Regions from separate parts of the Frondihabitans sp. 762G35 genome, predicted to be linked through region 3. Evidence: predicted binding sites of a transcription regulator. Region 3 holds the regulator's gene; each other region holds the start of a gene.
What was found. The regulator HrcA, encoded in region 3, represses chaperone genes, less so after heat shock. The targets are predictions, from matches to a motif close to TTNGCACTCGNNNNNNNCGAGTGCNAA.
Positions count from the first base shown of each region.

Region 1: the regulator HrcA is predicted to act here: its motif matches at 1,786-1,812, upstream of groES (co-chaperone GroES).
Region 2: the regulator HrcA is predicted to act here: its motif matches at 1,670-1,696, upstream of groL (chaperonin GroEL).

Region 1 covers NZ_CP014619.1:338,898-343,194, reverse strand. Annotated here, with positions in the region: gene AS850_RS01740 (ABC transporter substrate-binding protein) at 1-129, opposite strand, end outside; gene rarD (EamA family transporter RarD) at 241-1,233, opposite strand; gene groES (co-chaperone GroES) at 1,379-1,675, opposite strand; gene AS850_RS01725 (class I SAM-dependent methyltransferase) at 1,837-3,030, shown strand; gene AS850_RS01720 (hypothetical protein) at 3,134-3,346, opposite strand; gene AS850_RS16975 (DUF4190 domain-containing protein) at 3,343-4,047, opposite strand; gene AS850_RS01710 (DUF4190 domain-containing protein) at 4,223-4,297, opposite strand, start outside.
Region 2 covers NZ_CP014619.1:496,497-500,793, forward strand. Annotated here, with positions in the region: gene AS850_RS02445 (DUF2332 domain-containing protein) at 1-90, shown strand, start outside; gene AS850_RS02450 (DUF3263 domain-containing protein) at 195-467, shown strand; gene AS850_RS02455 (LytR C-terminal domain-containing protein) at 489-1,115, shown strand; gene AS850_RS02460 (cold-shock protein) at 1,323-1,526, shown strand; gene groL (chaperonin GroEL) at 1,756-3,375, shown strand.
Region 3 covers NZ_CP014619.1:1,731,747-1,736,043, forward strand. Annotated here, with positions in the region: gene AS850_RS08340 (16S rRNA (uracil(1498)-N(3))-methyltransferase) at 1-359, opposite strand, end outside; gene dnaJ (molecular chaperone DnaJ) at 362-1,465, opposite strand; gene hrcA (heat-inducible transcriptional repressor HrcA) at 1,618-2,640, opposite strand; gene AS850_RS08355 (DUF4870 domain-containing protein) at 2,824-3,264, shown strand; gene hemW (radical SAM family heme chaperone HemW) at 3,286-4,297, opposite strand, start outside.

The DNA of each region.
Region 1 (4,297 bases), 1.4 Mb from region 3:
CTTCTTCGACGCGCTGGGCGACGCCGAACCCGAGGGAGAGGTGGAGCCACCCGCGGAACACGCGGCCAGGAGCACTGTTGCTGCTCCGGCGACCGCGAGGACCTTGAGGGCGGTGATGGATCTGATCATCCGTGGAACCCTTTCGTGACGGCGGTGATGCGGCGACACGATGGCGTGCCGTCCTACCGTTGAATGGGTCTGAACCTATTGGTCGAATGTTTCACCCGTGTGTTGCGGGCATCAAGATGGGGTTTCGTTAGCAATTCGTGATGTATCCGCCGAGTCGCGCGGGCGCCCCTTCCGGGCCGGACGGGGTGGGCGTGAGGCCCGGAGGGCGTCGGCGCTGAGGATCGCGAGTGCCACCCAGATCAGCCCGAAGCCGATCCACCGTCCGGTGGACATGGGCTCGTGGAGCACCGCGACACCCACGACGAGCTGCAGGATCGGGGCGAGGTACTGCGTGAGACCGAGCGTCGAGAGCCGCAGGCGACGAGCGGCGCCGGCGAAGAGCAGGAGCGGCACGGCGGTGATGACGCCCGTGCCGATCACCGCGAGAGCCTGGCCCGTCCCCGCCGTGCCGAAGACGAGCCCGGACGTCGCGCCCGTGACGACGAGGGCGATCACGGCGACCGGCGAGAGCAGCAGGGTCTCGAGGGTGAGCCCGTCGACGGCGCCCAGTCGACCCCCGACGCGCTTCTTGATCAGGCCGTAGAACCCGAAGGAGAAGGCCAGCAGGAGCGAGATCCACGGGAACTGCCCGTAGCCCAGGGCGATCACGACGATGGCCACGACGCTGAGGCCGACGGCGATCCACTGCGCGACCCGGAGCCGCTCCCGCAGGACGAGCACGCCGAGCAGCACCGTGACGACGGGGTTGATGAAGTACCCGAGCGAGGCCTCGACGACGTGCCCCGACAGCGTCGCGAAGATGAAGGTGGTCCAGTTGACGACGATGAACGCGCCGGCGAGGCCCATCGTGCCGACGAGACGACGGTCGCGCAGGAGCGTTGCGAACCGGCGGAAGCCGCGCGTCACGGCGAGGAGGATCCCGCAGAAGATCAGCGACCAGAGGATCCGCCAGGCGACGACCTCCACCGCTCCGGAGGGCGCGAGGAGCAGGAAGTAGACGGGGAGGACGCCCCAGAGCGCGTAGGCGCCGAGTGCGGAGAGGACGCCGGTGCGGGCCGAGGTGTCGGGTGTCGGGCTGTCGGTCGTCGGGGTGGGCTGCGTCACCTCGAAAGCCTAGCCGCGCAGGATGCCCGGGGCCGGTGCCGCGACCGCCACCGACCCGCAGCCTCCTGCCACGACGCACGAAGGCCCCCTCCCTGACGGGAGGGGGCCTTCGTGGACCTGCGGTCGTGACCGACCAGCCCGGGGACTAGTGGACGATGACGGCGAGGACGTCGCGGGCCGAGAGGACCAGGAGGTCTTCGCCCGAGTACTTCACCTCGGTCCCGCCGTACTTCGAGTAGATGACCTTGTCTCCGACGGCGACGTCGAGGGGAACGCGGTTGCCGTTGTCGTCGATGCGCCCCGGCCCGACGGCCACGACTTCGCCCTCCTGGGGCTTCTCCTTGGCGGTGTCAGGGATGACGAGGCCCGAGGCAGTGGTCTGCTCGGCCTCGACCTGACGGATGACGATGCGATCTTCGAGCGGCTTGATGTTGACCGACACGGTTGACCTCTTCTTTCTCACAAGCTGCGACTGTGCTTCTGGTCGATTTCAGACGAAACATCTGGTTGGCACTACACGCGTGCGAGTGCCAGATCAACTCTAGGGCGTGGTTGGCACTCGGTCAATCCGAGTGCCAATCCCCGGGGTGCGACGATGGACCCATGGAATCCGCCGAGCTCCGCCGACTGCTCACCACCGAGGGGCTGTCGCTGCTGGACTCCCTGCCGCCCTTCGACGCGAAGGAGGACGTGGTGGGGCAGGTGTCGCGGCTCCGGCGGGCCGGCCATTCGCCCGAACTCGTCTCCGCCGTCCTCGGCCAGGCGCGCCTCCGGTCGAAGGGGCGAGCCAAGTTCGGCGATTTCGCCGCCCGGATGCTCTTCACGGAGGCGGGCCTCGAGCAGGCGACGCGCCTCGCGGTCGCCTCGACGCACGCGGGGCGCTTCCGTCGCGCCGGCCTCTCCCGGGTGGCCGACCTCGGCTGCGGCATCGGCGGCGACGCCCTCGCGTTCGCGGCCCTCGAACTCGGAGTCGTCGCCGTCGACCGCGACGAGGTGACCGCGGCCATCGCGACCTACAACCTCGCCCCGTGGGAGAGCGCCGAGGTGCGCCTCGGCACGGCGGAGGAGGCCGACCTCGACGGCGTGGACGGTGTCTTCCTCGACCCGGCGCGCCGCACCTCCGGACACTCCTCCACGTCGCGGTTGAGCGACCCGGCGGACTGGTCCCCCGGGCTCGACACCGCCTTCGCCTTCGCCGAGCGGCTCCCGACCGGCGTGAAGCTCGGACCGGGGATCGATCGCGAGCTCCTGCCGGACGACGCGGAGTGCCAGTGGATCTCCGTCGACCGATCGGTCGTGGAGGTCGGCGTCTGGTTCGGCGCTCTCGCCCGCCCCGGCATCCGGCGGGCCGCCCTCGTGCTCGGTGCCTCCGGCCCGGCGGAGCTGTCGGCGGCGGGCGACTCCGAGGACGTCGAGGTCGGCCCGCTCGGCGAGTACCTCTACGAACCCGACGGCGCGGTCATCCGGGCCCGGCTCATCGGCGACCTGGGACGTCAGCTGGAGGCGCGGACCATCAGCCGCGACATCGCCTACCTGAGCTCCGACATCGCCGCCGAGACGCCGTTCGCTCAGTGCTTCCGGGTCGTCGAGACGTTCCCGCTCGACGAGCGGAAGCTCCGGCAGGAGTTGAAGCGGCGCGGCATCGGACGCGTCGAGATCAAGAAGCGGGGCGTGGACGTCGATCCCGCGGCGTTCCGGAAGAAGCTGCAGCTGCAGGGCTCGAACGAGGCGACGCTGATCCTGACCCGCGTGGCCGGTCGTCACACGGCGATCCTGGCCGAGCGCGTGGCGTTCTAGCGGCTCCGGGCCGAGCGGCACCCCCTTCCGCCGCGGTGCACCCTCTCGATGCGGGGTGCGCTGTCCCGCGCGGGGGTGCGGCTCAGCCGGGAGGGGGTGCGGCTCAGTGCAGGGCGACGAGGCCGAGGAGCACGATCGTCCCGACGACCACCAGGCCCGTGACGGCGACGGCCCCGAGCCAGACGGCCGCGATGACGAGGCCGGCCACGCGGCTCCTGCGACCCTCGGGCCCCGGTCGCGACCGGCCGAGCCCGTAGAACAGCGCCGCGAGCACCAGCGGGCTGCGGAGGAACGGGACACGGCCGCGAGGGATCACGGGTTGTAGGTGCCCGTGCCCGAGTCGGAGAAGTCGCCGGAGTTGAAGGCGTTCGCGAAGATCACGGCGTAGAAGGCGATAAAGCCGATCGTGAAGGCGACGCCGACGAAGCCGGTGATGATGCCGGCGAGCGCCATACCGGAGCCCTGCTGCTGGTAGCGCTTGATCCGGCTGCGGGCGATGAAGCCCGTGACGACGGCGGCGATCGGCAGGAGACCGAAGGTGACGGCGAAGCCGAAGGCGACGCCGACGATCCCGAGGATCATCGACACGATGGCCAGCGCGCTGCGGCTGCCGGGGTAGGGGCCGGCTCCCTGCTGCGCGTGGGGGTTCTGGCCGTACGGCTGCTGCGCGTAGGGATTCTGGCCGTACTGCTGCTGCGCGTACGGGTTCTGGCCGTAGGGCTGCTGGCCGGAGGCGTTCTGGCCGTACGTCTGCTGCGCGTAAGGCTGCTGCCCGGAGGCGTTCTGGCCGTACGTCTGCGGCGCGGGCGACTGCTGGCCGCCCGGGTGCTGCTCGCCGTACCGCGGCTGCTCCTGCTGGCCGTAGGCCGGCGGCTGGCCGTAGGCGGGCGGCTGCTCGGCGGGAGCATCCTGCCCCGCGTTGTGCGGTGCTGCGCCGGGGGCGCCGTCGTTCGGCTGCGTCCACGCGTCGTTCGACGGGGGCGTCGCCGACGGGTCGTGGGGCGTCTGGTCGGACATGTGTCGCACTCCGCTTCTGTGTCTGGGGTCGGGCCTGGTGGGGACCCGCGGGCCCGGCTCCGGATCGGTTCGGAACGCACTGCCTCGTGCCGACGACCCTACTACCCGGTTCGGACCACGCAGCAGGCCCCCGTCCGGGACGACCGGGCGGGGGCCTGCGCTAATGCTCCAAGTGTCAGTTGGTGCCGACGCCCTGGTTCTGGAGCTGCTGCGCGAGGACGGCGGCGAGGACGATCGTCGCGATGCCGAT
Region 2 (4,297 bases), 1.2 Mb from region 3:
ATCGCCGACGGCTGGTTCGCGACCCTCGCTCTCGACGGGCGCGCGATCGCCGTCGGCGACGCGCACGGGACGCGGCTCCGCGCCCTCTGAGCGGCCACCGACCCCGACCGGGCGGCAAGTCGCGCGACGTGCGCCCGTCCTCCGTCGGCGAGCGGCCTCGCCGCCCTAGGATGTGCGGGACCGAAGGGCGATCGATGCGAGACGAGCAGGCGGGTGGACTCACCGAGCGTGAGCGCCGCATCCTCGATTTCGAGCAGGATGCCCCGGCCCTTCCCGCCCGGAAGGCCGTCGCCATCCGGAGCGAGCTGGGCCTCACGCCGCCTCGATACCAGCAACTCCTCGGTTCCCTCATAGAAAAACCCGATGCACTGGCGTACGCCCCGATGCTCGTCGGACGACTCCTCCGTCTCCGCGAGACCCGGGCGGACGCCCGACGGGCCCGTACCTTCGGGCACTCGACCCGCTGACCCACGGAAGACCGCACACCCATGGCCAAGTTCCCGCCCGATCGTTTCGACGGGGTCCCCGACTCCCTGCAGCGCGTCGGTGCGCACCGGTCCGGGAGGCGCTCGCACCACGGCCTCATCGTCTTCGCCTGGGCCGCTCTCGCCACGGGCCTGCTCGTGGGTGCGGGAGTGCTCGCCCTCAACGTGCTGAACAACGGCACGCAGTTCACCGCTGGCGGCGGCACCACGACCGGCGTCACCTCGCCGAAGCCGTCGGCCTCGGCGTCCACGCCCTCGTCGTCCTCCCCCTCCGCGTCGTCGCCCGCCGCCTCCTCGGCGCCGACGCCCTCGGTCACCCCGCTGACCGACCCGACCCAGATCGACTCGACCGTGACGAAGATCACCGTCCTCAACGGCACGACGACCAGGGGCCTCGCCGCCAACGCCGCGACGACGCTGCGGAACGGCGGCTGGGTCGTCGCCAGCCAGGGCAACACCACCTCGACGGCTCCGTCGTCGGTCGTCTACTACTCGACCACGGCGCCCGCGAACCAGTCGATCGCGCTCGGCATCGCGCAGAAGCTCGGGATCGCCAGCGTCCAGCCGAGCACGGCGTTCCCGAACGCGGCGGTCGCCGTCGTGCTGGGGCCCGACTACACGCTGAAGTAAGAGGCTCAGCCGGCCGGGTGTCGGGCCGCACGTGACGGTCAGGGGCGCGCCAGGTTACGGCCGTGTTAAAACCTGGCCCCGGGCATCCTGCGGGCCCGGTTTTTTCGTGACGGGGTACAGTTTTCGCCCCTCCGTGTCATTACTATCTGGAACCAGTCGCCTCAGCACCAGGGCTGGCGCCGCACGGAACACAGCAGGGAGTACGCAATGGCCAACGGAACCGTGAAGTGGTTCAACGCTGAAAAAGGCTACGGTTTCATCACCGTCGAGGGGGGCGGGCAGGATGTCTTCGTCCACTACTCGGCGATCGACATGAGCGGGTACAAGGTCCTCGAGGAGGGTCAGGCCGTCGTGTTCGAGGTCGGGACCGGCAACAAGGGGCCGCAGGCGGAGGGCGTCCGTCTCGCTTAGCCGATCACGCTCGTGGGAACGCCGTCCGGCCGAGCCGGGCGGCGTTCCTTCATGCCCGGTGCGTGTTCGCTCCGCGTCCGGCGCGGGTGCCGCGAGTGCGCCCGTCGTCACTTGCACTCGCCTCGGCAGAGTGCCAGAATCAATTGGCACTCTCTACGAGTGAGTGCCAAAGCTACTGCCGGAGCCTTTGCTCCACGACGTCCGACGTCCGGGAGGGACGAAAAACCACATGGCTAAGATCATTGCTTTTGACGAAGAGGCCCGCCGCGGCCTCGAGCGCGGCCTGAACATTCTCGCCGACGCTGTGAAGGTCACACTCGGCCCGCGCGGCCGCAACGTCGTTCTGGAGAAGAAGTGGGGCGCCCCCACGATCACCAACGACGGTGTCTCCATCGCCAAGGAGATCGAGCTCGACGACCCCTACGAGAAGATCGGCGCCGAGCTGGTCAAAGAGGTCGCGAAGAAGACCGACGACGTCGCCGGTGACGGCACGACGACGGCCACCGTCCTCGCCCAGGCTCTCGTCCGCGAGGGTCTCCGCAACGTCGCCGCCGGCGCCGACCCGATCAGCCTGAAGCGCGGCATCGAGAAGGCCGTCGCGGCCGTCTCCGCGCAGCTGCTCGAGAACGCCAAGGAGATCGAGACGAAGGACGAGATCGCCGCCACCGCGTCGATCTCCGCCGCCGACCCCACCATCGGCGCGCTCATCGCCGAGGCCATCGACAAGGTCGGCAAGGAGGGTGTCGTCACCGTCGAGGAGTCGAACACCTTCGGCACCGAGCTCGAGCTCACCGAGGGCATGCGCTTCGACAAGGGCTACCTGTCGCAGTACTTCGTGACCGACCCCGAGCGGCAGGAAGCCGTCTTCGAAGACGCCTACATCCTGATCGTCAACTCGAAGATCTCGAACATCAAGGATCTCCTGCCGATCGTCGACAAGGTCATCCAGTCGGGCAAGCAGCTCCTCATCATCGCCGAGGACGTCGACGGAGAGGCTCTCGCGACCCTCGTCGTCAACAAGATCCGCGGCATCTTCAAGTCGGTCGCCGTCAAGGCCCCCGGCTTCGGTGACCGTCGCAAGGCTCAGCTCCAGGACATCGCCATCCTCACCGGTGGTCAGGTCATCGCCGAGGAGGTCGGTCTCAAGCTCGAGAACGCCACCCTCGACCTCCTGGGCCGTGCCCGCAAGGTCATCATCACCAAGGACGAGACGACCATCGTCGAGGGTGCTGGCGACGAGGAGCAGATCGCCGGCCGCGTCCGTCAGATCCGCTCCGAGATCGAGAACACCGACTCCGACTACGACCGCGAGAAGCTCCAGGAGCGCCTCGCGAAGCTGGCCGGTGGCGTCGCCGTCATCAAGGCCGGCGCTGCGACCGAGGTCGAGCTGAAGGAGCGCAAGCACCGCATCGAGGACGCCGTTCGCAACGCGAAGGCCGCCGTCGAAGAGGGCATCGTCGCCGGTGGTGGCGTCGCCCTGATCCAGGCCGGCAAGACCGCTCTCGCCACGCTCGAGCTCGAGGGCGACGAGGCGACGGGTGCGAACATCGTCCGCGTCGCCATCGACGCGCCGCTCAAGCAGATCGCCTTCAACGCGGGCATGGAGCCCGGCGTCGTCGCCGACAAGGTCCGCAACCTGCCCGTCGGCTGGGGCCTCAACGCCGCCACCGGCGAGTACGTCGACATGCTGGCCGCCGGCATCATCGACCCCGCCAAGGTGACGCGCTCCGCTCTGCAGAACGCCGCGTCGATCGCCGGCCTCTTCCTCACCACCGAGGTCGTCGTCGCCGACAAGCCCGAGAAGGTCCAGGCTCCGGCCGGCGACCCGTCGGGCGGCATGGACTTCTAAGTCCGAGCTGATGCGTGAAGGCCGGTTCCCCCTCGGGGGAGCCGGCTTTTCGCGTGTGCGCTGGGGGTGCGTGCGGTGGGGCGGGCAGGGTGGCCGGCGCGGGCACGGGGTGCGCGCCGTAACTCAGGAAGTCGGGGCGGGGCATCCTGCGGTGCGTGCCGGTGGCGGAGGTTCTTCCTGCATCACGTGCTGCGCAGGAGCTATGTTCCTGAGTTGTGTTGCCGCGTCCTGCGGTGGGTGTGCGTGCGGGACGGGGGTGGCGATGTTGCTTCGGCAGGAAGTCTGGGCCGGGCATCCTGCGTTGCGTGCCCGCGAGAGCGGTCTTTCCTGCATGGAGCGTCTCGCAGGAGCCGCGCTCCTGCGTTGTGGCGCGGAGGTCCTGCTTTACGGGCGGGCGCGTCGGGCGGTGAGACCGCGTCGCCCGCATCGCACGGATGCGCGGCACGGGGGCGGGGCGGTGGCGGGAACGTCGCTTCGGCAGGAAGTCTGGGCCGGGCATCCTGCGGTGCGTGCCGGTGGGGGAGGTTCTTCCTTCGTTAGGTGCTGTGCAGGAGCTGTGTTCCTGCGTTGTGTCGCGGGGGCCCTGTCTTACGGGCGGGCGCGTTATCCGGCGGCACCGCGTCGTCGGCATCGCGCGCGTGCGGCACGGGGGTGGCCCTGGCGTCCGGGATGTTGCTTCGGCAGGAAGTCGGGGCGGGGCATCCTGCAGTGCGTGCCGGTGGGGGAGGTTCTTCCTTCGTTAGGTGCTGTGCAGGAGCCGCGTTCCTGCGTTGTGGCGCGGAGGTCCTGCTTTACGGGCGGGCGCGTCGGGCGGTGAGACCGCGTCGCCCGCATCGCACGGATGCGCGGCGCGGGGGCGGGGCGGTGGCGGGAACGTCGCTTCGGCAGGAAGTCGGGGCGGTGCATCCTGCGGTGCATGCCC
Region 3 (4,297 bases):
TCCCACCGGGAGACGCTCCGACCCGCGGACCACGGCACGACCTCGTCGACGCCGAGCTCGGTGGCGGCCTGGACGGCCAGCTCGTCGCGGTCGCCCTTCGCCAGCGCCTGCACGAGCACGAGACGACGCGGGGGCGCAGGATGCTCGGCGACCTGCCCCACGGTCAGCACGAGCCGCTCCCCCGACGCCTCCCGCACCTCCCCCTCGACCACGAGGCCCCGGCCGTTCCCGACCCGGAGCACCTCGCCCGGGCGGACGCGGCTCACCGTGACGGCGTGCCGCGCCTCCTGCCCGGTCACGACGACGTCGGAGCCGACGGCCGTCGTCTCCAGGTCGTCGACGAGATAGAAGTGGGCCACGATCAGAAGTTGAGGAACCGGTCGCGGAGCTTGCCGAACAGCCCCTGCTGGAACTGCGAGAGCTGCGGCTTGTCGTGCTTGCGACCCGAGGCGAACTTCTCCATCAGCTCCCGCTCCCGGTGATTGAGCTTGGTGGGGGTGACTACCTGCACACCGATCTTGAGGTCGCCGCGACCCGTTCCGCGGAGCTTCGTGATGCCCCGCTCGCGGATCGTGATGACGTCGGCGCTCTGCGTGCCGGGCTTCACCTCGACCTGGACGTCACCGTCGAGGGTCTTGATCGTCGTCAACGTCCCGAGGACGGCGTCGGCCATCTGCACCTCCAGCGTCGCGAGGAGGTCGTCGCCGTTGCGGCTGTAGACGTCGTGGTGCTTCACCTTGACCTCGAGGTAGAGGTCGCCGTTCGGGCCGCCGGCCGGGCCGACTTCGCCCTGGCCCGGCATCTGCAGCCGGATCCCGGTGTCGACACCGGCCGGGATGTCGACCGGGATCGTTCGACGGGCGCGGACGCGGCCCTGGCCCTGGCAGGTCGGGCAGGGGTTGGGGATGACGGTGCCGTAGCCGCGGCACGTGCCGCAGGGGCTCGAGGTGACCACGTTGCCGAGGAGCGACCGCACGGTGCGCTGGATCTGGCCCGAGCCACCGCAGATGTCGCACGTCTGCGGGCTGGTACCCGGCGCACAGCAGGACCCCTCGCAGGTGGAGCACAGAACGGCCGTGTCGACCTCGATGTCGCGCTGGACGCCGAACACGACGTCCTCCAGCTCGACCTCCAGGCGGAGCAGGGCGTCCTGACCGCGCTCGCGCCGGGAACGCGGGCCCTGGCGCTGCTGCGAGCCGCCGCCGAAGAACGCGTCGAAGATGTCGCCGAAGCCGCCGGCTCCGCCGCCCGGGAAGCCCGCCTGCGGACCGGCGTCGTAGCGCTGGCGCTGCTGGGGATCGCTGAGGACGTCGTAGGCGTGCGTGACGTCCTTGAACCGCTCGGAGGCGTCCGAGCTGGGGTTGACGTCGGGGTGCAGCTCGCGCGCGAGCTTGCGGTACGCCTTCTTGATCTCCTCCGGGGTCGCGTTGCGGTCGACTCCGAGAACGTCGTAGTGATCTGCCACTGGTCTCCGTCTTGCTTCTTGTCGTGTCGGGCGGTGTCGTGTCTGGGGGTGTGGTGTGTTGGGCTGTCGTGCGTGTCGTGTCTGCGGGTGTCGAGGGCGCGGTCGCGGCGCATGTCGTGCGGACGGCCGCGCGGCGCCGACCCGTCGGGCGTCTAGCGGTCGCCGAGGAGGCCGCTGAGGTATCGGGCGACCGCGCGGACCGCGGCCATGTTGCTGGAGTAGTCCATCCGCGTCGGGCCGAGGACGCCGAGTCGGGCGATCTCGCCCCCGTTCGCGGTGTAGCCGGACGCCACCACCGAGGTCTGCGAGAGGCCGAACGACTCGTTCTCCCGGCCGATGGACGCCACGACATCGACCTCGCCCGCGCGCATCTCGCCGAACAGGCGGAGCAGAGTCACCTGCTCCTCGATGGCCTCCAGGACGGGGAAGAGCGAGCCCGAGAAGTCGTCCTCGGTGAGCACGAGGTTCGCGGCCCCGGCCATGACGAGGCGTTCCTGTCGACCGGCGGCGACCTGCTCCTGCAGTCCCGCGGTGACGGCACGGACGAAGTCGTGCCGCTCCGGACGGAACATCCCCGGCAGGTCTCCCAACCGCTGCGCCGCCTCGCCGAGCAGCGCTCCGCCGACCAGCGCGTTGACCTTGGCCCGCAGCTCGCCGAGGAACGCCTCGTCGACGTCGGCCGGAGCCTCGACCACGCGCTGCTCGACCTGACCGGAGTCGGTGATCAGGACGGTCATCACCCTCGTCCCGCTCAGGCGCACGAGCTCGACGTGTCGGACGGAGGCGTGCGAGAAGGTCGGGTACTGGACGAGGGCGACCTGGTTGGTGAGCTGCGACAGGAGCCGGACGGTCCGCGAGAGGACCTCGTCGAGGTCGGACGAGTTGCCGAGGAAGGTCTCGATGGCCGTGCGCTGCGCCGCAGTGAGAGGGCGGAGGTCGGCGAGGTGGTTCACGAACAGGCGGTAGCCCTTGTCGGTCGGCACGCGACCCGACGACGTGTGCGGGGCGGCGATCAGCTCCTCCTCCTCGAGGAGGGCCATGTCGTTGCGGATCGTGGCCGCGGAGACCCCGAACTGGTGCCGGTCGACGATCGACTTCGAGCCCACGGGCTCGCGCGACTCGACGTAGTCGTGCACGATGACACGCAGGACTTCGAGACCTCGTTCGCTGACCACGCGCACCTCCCTGACCTCGACGCTGGCACTCCATCGATAAGACTGCCAATCGTACTCCACTCGGGACGAATCACTCTGGCGCGGAGCCCTCACGACCGATATGCTCGGCGCCGATTCGCCACCTCGATCGGCACACCCGCCGGTCGGGCAGGCGGCACGACCGGGACGATTGGTGGCACTCGAATGACCGATACACCTCCCCCTCCCCCGCAGGGTGATCCCCTCGGGTCGGAACGACAGCCGAACGGCCCGGGAGCCCCGGGAGAGCCCTACGGCGGCGGCTACCAGGCGCCTCCGCTCCGCCCGGAGGACGAGAAGCTCTGGTCCACCCTGATCCACATCGGTGGGATCTTCTTCAGCTTCGTGCCGGCGATCATCGGCTACTTCGTGCTGCGCGATCGGGGCCCCTTCATCAAGGAGCACACGCGGGTCGCGCTGAACTTCCAGCTGACGATGCTGATCGGCTACGTGGTCGGGACGATCCTGTCGGTGGTCGGTATCGGATTGCTCATCGACCTCGCCGTCTGGGTGGTGACGATCGTCTTCTCGATCATGGCGGCGATCGCCGCGAACCAGGGCCGCTACTCCAAGTACCCGCTGTCGATCGAGTTCTTCAAGAGCTAGCCGCGACGTCGAAGCGGTCGCTCAGTCGCCGAGGAGGCGACGCACGACCGCGTCGGCGAGGAGCCGCCCGCGGAGCGTGAGCCGGATCGTCCCGGCGATCGCCTCGCGGCCCTCCACGAGACCGTCGGCGATGAGGCCGGCGACGCTCGATCGCCCCGCGTCGTCGAGTTCGTCGACGCGCAGTTCGTCGCGCACGCGGACGGCAAGCAGGATGCGCTCCGTCGCCCGGGTCTCGTCGTCGAGCGTCTCGCGGCCCGCCGCGGGCGAGACCCCGGCCAGGATCCGCTCCGCGTACGCCGCGGGGTGCTTCACGTTCCACCAGCGCACTCCGCCGACGTGGCTGTGAGCACCGGGACCGACGCCCCACCAGTCGTGCCCCTGCCAGTACGCCAGATTGTGCCGCGAGGCGTGCGCGTCGCCACGGGCCCAGTTGCTCACCTCGTACCAGGAGTACCCGGCCTCCGCCAGGAGAGCGTCGGCGAGCTCGTACATGTCGGCCGCCGTGTCGTCGTCGGGCCGCGCCACCTCACCCCGCCGGATCTGCCGGGCGAGCTTCGTGCCCTCCTCGACGATGAGCGAGTAGGCCGACAGGTGATCCGGCCCCTCCGCGAGAGCCGCTTCGAGCGACGCGCGCCAGTCGTCGAGGGATTCGCCGGGTGTGCCGTAGATCAGGTCGAGGCTGACGTCGAGCCCGGCCTCGCGGGCCCACCGGACGACGAGCGGAACACGGGCCGGGTCGTGCGTGCGTTCGAGGGTGGCGAGCACGTGCGGCACGGCCGACTGCATGCCGAAGCTGACGCGGGTGAATCCCGCCTCGCGGAGCTCGTCGAGGTAGGCGCGGTCGACGGAGTCGGGGTTCGCCTCGGTCGTCACCTCGGCGGTGTTCGACAGGCCCCACGCGTCGCGGACGGAAGTGAGCATCGCGGCGAGATCGGACGCCGGAAGGAGGGTCGGTGTTCCGCCTCCGAAGAAGACGGTGGAGACGGGACGCTCGGGGAGGCCGGCCCGCTCGAGGACGGCTCGGGCGGAGGCC